2 regions of the Psychrobacillus sp. NPDC058041 genome follow, and region 2 is predicted to be linked to the other one. Evidence: riboswitches for the same ligand, from Rfam matches in the RefSeq annotation. Region 2 holds a riboswitch; the other holds the start of a gene.

Region 1 (4,430 bases), on a different contig from region 2:
TAAAGTCATATCGGTAGAAACGAAAAATGGAAAACTAAATCCTACTCTAATAAAAGAAGTTTTGGACCTACATACAGATGAACATATGGTAAAACCAAAGTTGGTTTACCTATCAAATTCAACAGAAATAGGCTCTATCTACATTAAGAGTGAACTGACGGATTTAAGCGATTTTTGTAAAGAGCATAATCTTATATTATATATGGATGGTGCAAGACTCGGGTCAGCGTTGTGCTCCCATGAAAATGACTTGAAGTTAAGTGACATCTCGACACTTGTAGATGCTTTCTATATTGGTGGGACTAAGAATGGCGCTCTTTTAGGCGAGGCATTAGTCATTTGTAGAAATTCATTAAAAGAAGATTTTCGTTTTCATTTGAAGCAAAAAGGAGCTCTTCTAGCAAAAGGGAGACTATTAGGTATTCAATTTTATGAACTGTTCCGGGATGATTTATTTTTTGAATTGGCTCAGCATGCGAATAAGATGGCAGCCATTCTTAGGGAAGCATGTAACAATGCCAATTTTTCATTTTTGACCCATTCTCCATCCAATCAAATCTTTCCGATATTACCGAACGAACTGATTGCGGAGCTTCAAAAAAATTACTCGTTTATCGTATGGGAAAAGATTGATTCCACACACTCTGCGATTCGATTAGTAACATCATGGGCAACAAAAGAGGAAGAAGTAAGAGCATTTGTTGAGGAAATAAAGAAGAATATATAGATAAAAATGTCCCTGTGTGAAACACAATTCTGAATAGTGTCTGACACAGGGACAAAAACAATTCACTTTGCTATTTCAAACAGATGAAACTTCAAACCATATGGATCTGCAATCATCACGCTCTTTTCAGCGAACTTCTTCGTAATAACACAATTATTTTCTAATAGAAGATTCATAGCCGCTTCAAATTCCTCTACAGCAAATTCAAAGAATGTATTGTTTTCCGTGCTTTCTTCAAGGAAGAAGTTAGTACCACTCATTGAAAACTTTGTTTCCTTCTCTAAAGTTTGTTCACTTTTCATCCCTAAAATGTTCTCATAGAATTCAACGGCATTAGGATAATCGGTAACACCTACTGCAATATTGTTTGTTAATTGGAATAGGGAGCGACTGTTTAAATTCTGTTTGGCAACGACATCATTTGAACCGGATGGAAGTAAATCAAACAATGGCCAAGTCAAACAAAAATCGTCGCCAGGTCCAAATGGTGCTTGTGCAATTAAATAAATATTACCCTCGTTATCTTTACGGAAAGTGGACACGCCGGGATGGTGATACTTCCCATTTTGAAAGCCCATATCTTCTGTAAAAGTACTCTCTTTTGTTGAAATCATAGGAAACTGCCATTTCCGGCTTGCTGAAAAATCCTCTTGCACTTCAGGTGTATCTGGAGAAGCTAAAACGAAGCCCGCTTTGGCAATTAAATGATGAAACACACCATTAATTCCGTCCGCCCACATGGTGCAGTAAGAACAACCTTTTCCCATATTATGAACGACAATTAATTCCTTCTTGTTGCCAAACAACTCACATAAGGTAGTTTGCTGATGAGTGGATGTAGTGAATTCATAATTATGAACAACTCTTTCTGGTACGGACATTCTTAGCTCCGTAAGTTTTTTTTTCTTCTCAAGAATTTCATTTTGAAGCGCTTCAATTTGGGATTTTAAATCGGACGACATAAGATTCAGCTCCTTTTCGAATACTATACTTATTCACTAACGCATAACCTTTTTCCTTCATAAAACGATCTCTTGTGGTAGAAACAAATTAGAGGAAAATAAATATGTTTGATTATTCAAGAACAACTAAAAAGATTGTGCTTAATATGTCTGCTTAAGTTTCTTAATAGTATAGGATGGTCAACGGGGATTGAAATTTGGAGTTCTCGCAGAGGAGAGATTGGGGAAATGTAGGAGTAAAATGAATAAGTAGATATCGCTACCTGACACGAGTAGTAATATCTACTTATCTATGTTTCTTAGTTTCATTATTAATCTAAAGTCTCCCCTATGCGACAACTGTTTGTAGTAATAGCTTCAATAACTCATCTAATGTTTCTGGTAGTTGCACTGGTAAACCTATTGGACTCTTCATTTCTATTCCTCCTTGAATCTCGTATTCTATTACTAATATAGTCAATCTAGTTCGAGTTTATACATAAAATTTGAAGAAAATATTAAAAAATTTGATAATCTCTTAAAAAAGATTATCAATTTAAATTACTTAGATTTCTACTCAAATCTATTTCTTCATTTTCTTCACTGCTTCTCTTCTACTATTCATCCTAGAGATTACTTTTCCACGCTAAATCTATAGTCTCAGAGATGTGAATTCAGTATTTAAAATCATCTGGGGTGGAACAGAAGAGAAATATCTATTTGACGTTTCCACAAGTATTCTATATCATAAAAAGGTACCCGAACTTAATCGGGAGAGGTTCATAGCTCATACCCTCTATAAAAAACTATGGATACATGACTATTCGCCATGTCCATATTTGGACGTGGCTTTTTTGTTTTTATCCTCATAAGTTTGCAATAGAATGTTTGTAGATACCTCTTTTGAAAAGTGCTGGGAAACTTTTTAATGGGAGGTTTTTTTATGTCTGGAAGAAGTCATGAAGAAGGTTTAAAGGATTTAACATTGTTAGGTAATCAAGGTACACAGTATTCATTTGATTATGCACCAGAGGTATTGGAGTCGGTAGATAGTCTTCATTCTAATCGTGATTACTTCGTGAAATTTAATTGTCCAGAATTCACTAGTTTATGCCCGATTACTCAACAGCCTGATTTTGCAACGATGTATATTTCGTATATACCGGATAAAAAAATTGTAGAAAGTAAATCTCTAAAATTATATTTATTTAGTTTTAGAAACCATGGTGATTTCCATGAAGATTGCGTCAACATCATCATGGACGATTTAATTAAGCTACTTGATCCAAGGTACATAGAGGTTTGGGGAAAATTCACACCACGTGGGGGAATTTCCATTGATCCATGGTGCAACTATGGAAAACCAGGTACCAAATACGAAGAGATGGCAAATTTCCGTTTGATGAACCATGATCTGTACCCAGAAAAAATAGATAATCGATAATTGAGAAATTGAATAGTCCACATGCGAAGAAAGAGGTTTTTAGCTACCCTCTTTAAAAAACTAAGAAGAAAACAGCATTCTTTTTAGGGTGCTGTTTTCTCGTTATAAGGGAGTTTTACAGATGAAGCAGGAAAAAGCAATTATTGTGTTTAGTGGAGGTCAGGACAGCACGACTTGTCTGTTCTGGGCAAAAGAACGTTTTAAAGAGATAGAGGCAGTGACTTTTGATTATGGTCAAAGGCATAGCCTTGAAATTGAATGTGCGAAGGAGATAGCAAGGGAACTCGGTATCAAGCATCATATTCTTGATATGTCGCTCTTGAATCAGCTTGCACCGAACGCATTAACAAGGAATGACATAAAGGTAGAAGACGGTGAAGAAGGTGAACTACCATCGACTTTTGTTCCTGGACGAAATCTGCTCTTTCTTTCATTTGCTGGAGTTTTAGCGAGCCAAGTAGGAGCAAAGCATATCGTGACTGGAGTTTGTGAAACAGATTTTAGTGGATATCCTGATTGCCGAGATATTTTTGTTAAATCCTTGAACGTATCGTTAAATTTAGCTATGGACGATACCTTTGTTATTGATACGCCACTGATGTGGTTGAACAAGGCACAGACATGGGAACTTGCCGATCAACTTGGGGCGCTTGAATTTGTTCGAGAAAGAACATTGACCTGCTATAACGGTGTAATAGCAGATGGCTGCGGTGAATGCCCAGCTTGTAAGCTCCGCAAAAAAGGGCTTGATGAGTATTTAAGCTTCAAGAAGGAGTCTTAAGGCATGTCTGATTTTAGAATTGTCGAGAAGCTCCAAAAAATAGAGGAAGACATTCAAAGCAGTCAATTGAGCTATCATTCCAAGCGTATTCTCGTGAGTAAGGAATTTACCTTTGATGCTGCTCATCATTTACACAACTATGAGGGGAAATGTAAAAACCTTCATGGCCATACGTATCGTGCCGTTTTAGGTTTGAGTGGATACACGGATGAACGTGGTTTGATGATTGATTTTGGCGATATAAAAGAAATATGGAAGCAAAAAATAGAGATTTATTTGGATCATCGCTATTTAAATGAAACCCTTCCACCGATGAATACGACAGCAGAGAACATCGTTGTTTGGATCTATCAAAAGCTGGTAGAGGCACTGCTTGATTACCAACGAAATAATGGGGCACGTGTAGAATTTGTCAGATTGTATGAAACTCCGACAAGTTATGCGGAAGCGAGACGGGAGTGGATGGAAGTTGAGTAAGGTACCCGTTATGGAGATTTTTGGACCAACGATTCAAGGCGAAGGAATGGTAGTGGGCCA
Region 2 (4,430 bases):
TTTTTTGTAGGAAATTATATGAAAAAGAACAAACCCATTATCGATGCTGTTGTAAAAGATGGGCACTATATTGGAACACATAGCATGACACATGACAAAGAGAAAGTTTACAAGTCGTCCAAATCCTTCATAGATGAAATGAATGAAGGAGCAAAACTTATCAAACAAATGACTGGTAATGAAGCCAAACTCGTTCGTGTTCCATATGGCAGCAAACCAGATCTTACGGTAACAATGCAATCAGAACTTATAAAAAAAGGCTACAAACTATGGGATTGGGACGTCGATTCAAGAGACTGGAAATACACCGACAAAGAAGCCGATCAAATAGTCAAAAACGTAAAAGCAGGAATAGAAAAATCATACAAATCAGGAGATCGAGACATCATTGTGCTTCTTCACGATCGAAGCCAAACAACAAAAGCCTTACCACAAATAATTGAATGGTTACAAAAAGAGGGTTATACACTCAAAACATACGAACCCGAGCATCACATCGTCAAAAACTTCCTACACGACACATCCCTCTAACAATGTATGACAAAATTATTACAGGTGCCAGGCACTAAAACTAACATGAATAACATAAATAACGCGAATAACACAATAAACGTGACTAACATGAATTTTGTAACATTCATGTTAGTCGCGTTTGTTTTGATAACAGTGAATTTTATAATTGAAAAACTTCTATTTTTTGTTGTTCTTTAATTGTTCTAATAAGGATTGAACTTTATCTCTTTGTTTAGTCGTTTCGTTTTCTAGTAGTTCTATTTTATACGTTTCATTCAAGATCGAGATAGATACAATATCTCCTTCATTAAGGAGTTCATGTATCTCAGTACAAGGTACAAGTAAGCTTTCTGTTTCAGTTGGATACTTTAAGAATACCGCAAAGTCACCTTCGAATCGATCTAGTGTGTATTTATTCGACTTCACTTACGATCTCCCCTTTGTCGTTTATTAATTTCGCTGCATCTCCGTCATTTCTCCAAATTTGTCCCTTCGTCCATTTAACATATCCATTACCTTCTTTAGCATTCGGACCGCTCGTAATAAAAATAGTTTTCCCCGAAGCTAGATTGATATTTGGAAACTTGAATACTTGATTGCCAATTACAGATACTAGTTGCCACTCATTCAAATTCACTGTAGTATTACCTGTGTTCGTAATACCTATAATCTCTTCACGCAAGTCTTTGCTTGAAATAACTACTCCAGATTTAAGTGTAGTTGAAGTTGTTTCAATTTCTTTCGTTCGTTCCACAGATGAAACAAAATAATCCACACCATCTGTCTTAATGACAATATTCCCTACCTCTGCAGTGGCATAAACTTGTGATTTAACATTTTTCAGACGAGTCACCACTTCTGCATTTGGATGTCCGTAGGAGTTATCTTTTCCATAACTCAATATCGTAACTTTTGGTTTAACAGAACGAATAAATGCATCTGAGCTACTCGTGTTTGACCCATGATGGCCTGCTTTCAAAACGGTAGACCTCAAGTCAAACTCTTTTAACATGCTGCTTTCCACGTTAATATCTGCATCTCCTGTTAATAAAAATGAAACCTCTCCATACTGCACCTTCAATACGATAGATGCTTCATTATTATCTTTGGAATCCTCACCTGCATTTAAAACAGTTATTTTAATTTTGGAATCTAAAGGGATTGTGTCCCCTCTACTCGGCACTATATAGGGTATTTTTTTATCTAAAATAAGTTGTAGCATTTTCTCATATGTCTGAGAAGTATGTACTTTCCCTGAATCCACGAAGTTATTAATCGAAATAGAATTTAATACTGGAATAAGTCCACCAATATGATCCGCATCTGGATGAGTCGCCACAACATAGTCCAACTTCTCTACTCCTTGCTCACGTAAATAAGCAACAACTTCTTTACCAGCTTCCTTCTTCCCTGAGTCAATAAGCATACTTCTACCTTCCGGTGATTGTATAAAAATAGAATCCCCTTGACCTACATCGATAAAATGGACACTCATTTCCTTTCCTATATTCACCTTATTTACTGGGCTAGCCTTTGTAGTTTCTAAATTTTGCGTTTGTGTTTCCATCGTACATCCAACCATCATAAAGATCATGCATGCACTAATAAATAATAAAATATATTTCATGTAAAACCTTCCTTTTAAAGACTGACCCCCATTTTAACATAGTAGTTTACAAAGCTAAAAGTTTTTTTGACAAATCGACTACTAGTGTCATATAATTATCAATTGGCATTACAAATAACGTGGTTCGAGAACCTCCCACGGAAAAAAACTAAGGAGAAATGAATAATGAAAACAAAAACTCTTGCAACTAGCGGGATTATCGCTGCACTGTATATTGCAGTCTCGTTACTGGTGGCGCCAATAGCATTTGGTGCGATACAATATAGGATTTCCGAAATGTTCAACCACCTAATCGTGTTCAACAAAAAGTATTTCTTCGGAATTGTACTAGGAGTATTTATCACTAATATTTTTTCTACCATGGCCGCATATGACCTTATTTTTGGAGTAGCACATTCAGTCATTTCGTTAGGAATTTCGATTTTTGCATCTAAATTCATTAAAGGTCATATTCCACACATGATATTTAATACAGTGATATTTACGTTTATGACGTTTATCATCGCATTTGAACTACAACTTGCCTTTCAACTACCATTCTTCTATACATGGCTAACTGTTGCATTCGGTGAATTCGTTGTACTAGTAGTCGGTATCCCAGTGATGACTGCTTTAAATAAACGCTTAAATTTTAAAGCTCTACTTTAATCAATAAGCACCGGATTCTATTTATATTAGAATCCGGTGCTTTTTTTATTTCTTTAATAATCCTTTATCAACTAAAAAGTCATGTGCAACATCTTCTGGTTTATCTCCATCAATATCTACGCGGGCATTCATTTTTAACATATCTTCTTCTGTTATTTTTCCTGCAAGTTCATTCAATACATTTTCAAGCTTTGGGAACTTTTTTAGTGCTTCTAATCGAACGACAGGGGCAGCGTCATACTTTGGAAAAAATCCTAGATCATCCTCAGTTGTTTGTAACTCAAAACGTTCAATTCTACCGTCTGTTGTAAATGCAGGTATAACATCTACATCTCCGTTCTTTAATGCTTCATACATTACATTTGGATCGAGACTTTCCGTTTTTGTGAATGTAAAAGGATACGAGTTAATAAAATCATCAAAACCATCTCCTTGACGTTCATAAAATGCATGCGGGGCGCCGAAGACCATATTTCCTGTTCTAGAGATTTCAACTAAGTCAGAATATGTTTTTGCATCGTAGTTTTTACCTTTCGTATAAGCTAATGTATACGTATTTTCAAAACCTAGTGGACTAAGCCAAGTCGCATCAAACTTATCTTCGTATCCTTTTTTCACTCGCTGTAATACTCTTTCCGAACTTTCTCCAACCTCTGAATTCTCTTTTAGAACGTCCTTTAATCCGGTTCCTGTATACTCGACATACAAGTCTATATCACCTTTTTTGAGAGCGGGGGTCATGATAGCCACTTCCCCTAGCCCCTCTTTATATTTCACCTTATAGTCTGTCTTCGCTTCAATATATTGCCCTAAAACTTGTGGTAGTATATATTGTTCAGTCCAAGGCTTTCCACTTATAACAAGTGCATCATTCGAGCTAGAACATGCCCCTAATAAAACAGTTGTTGCAATCCCAATCGCTAAAAACGTCTTTTTCATTTCTCAATCATCCTCCAGTATTTAATCCTTTTGGTGTGGACTTTTTCTCTATTAATTTCAATGCAAAATCAAATAAAACAGCCAATAAAGCAACAGGTAATGCTCCTGCTAAAACGAGTGAGTTATTATAAGACTGCAAACCACGGTAAATAACATCACCTAAGCCCCCTGCCCCAACAAATGTCGCCAGCGTAGCAATCCCAACAGTTAAAACAGTGGCTGTTCGTATGCCAGCCATTATAAAAGGCAAAGCAAGAGGAAACTCAATTTGCCATAGTAATTGGCTTTTTGTCATTCCCATTCCTTGCCCTGCTTCAATTATCGATCCATCTATACTAATAATCCCAGTGTATGTATTGCGTAAAATTGGTAAAAGTGCGTAAATAATCAATGCAATTAATGCTGTTTTTGTGCCAATCCCGATTAACGGCACTAAAAAACCGAATAACGCTAAACTAGGAATTGTTTGAAAAATAGCCGAAATTCCTATCACTGGCTCGGCGAACTTTCGATACCTTGCAACAAAAATACCTAAGGGAAGTGAAATGGCTATACCTATAGCAAGAGCGATAAATGACAGGAAAATATGTTGAATAAATGCTTCTTGAATCAAATCGGATCTATTTTGAATTGTTTCGATAAATTTCTGCACTTAAACCACCTCTTCTTTTTCAAGCATTGCGCGTAAGAGGACAGATTGGTT

What was found. A riboswitch is a leader RNA that binds a small molecule or an ion and turns the genes downstream of it on or off. The one in region 2 is predicted to bind preQ1.
Region 1: it holds a riboswitch for preQ1, as region 2 does, so the genes downstream of both, queF (preQ(1) synthase) here and ACFVR1_RS14575 (QueT transporter family protein) in region 2, are expected to answer to the same signal.

What each region holds. Positions count from the first base shown of each region.
Region 1 is NZ_JBHVRO010000005.1:91,617-96,046, reverse strand. It holds gene ACFVR1_RS09730 (threonine aldolase family protein) at 1-727, shown strand, start outside; gene ACFVR1_RS09725 (DUF899 family protein) at 790-1,689, opposite strand; PreQ1 riboswitch class I at 2,438-2,484, shown strand; gene queF (preQ(1) synthase) at 2,612-3,112, shown strand; PreQ1 riboswitch class I at 3,139-3,182, shown strand; gene queC (7-cyano-7-deazaguanine synthase QueC) at 3,234-3,893, shown strand; gene queD (6-carboxytetrahydropterin synthase QueD) at 3,897-4,370, shown strand; gene queE (7-carboxy-7-deazaguanine synthase QueE) at 4,363-4,430, shown strand, end outside.
Region 2 is NZ_JBHVRO010000009.1:86,144-90,573, forward strand. It holds gene ACFVR1_RS14560 (polysaccharide deacetylase family protein) at 1-531, shown strand, start outside; gene ACFVR1_RS14565 (DUF3006 domain-containing protein) at 691-939, opposite strand; gene ACFVR1_RS14570 (MBL fold metallo-hydrolase) at 926-2,140, opposite strand; PreQ1 riboswitch class I at 2,254-2,298, shown strand; gene ACFVR1_RS14575 (QueT transporter family protein) at 2,306-2,788, shown strand; gene ACFVR1_RS14580 (glycine betaine ABC transporter substrate-binding protein) at 2,834-3,727, opposite strand; gene ACFVR1_RS14585 (ABC transporter permease) at 3,735-4,379, opposite strand; gene ACFVR1_RS14590 (ABC transporter ATP-binding protein) at 4,380-4,430, opposite strand, start outside.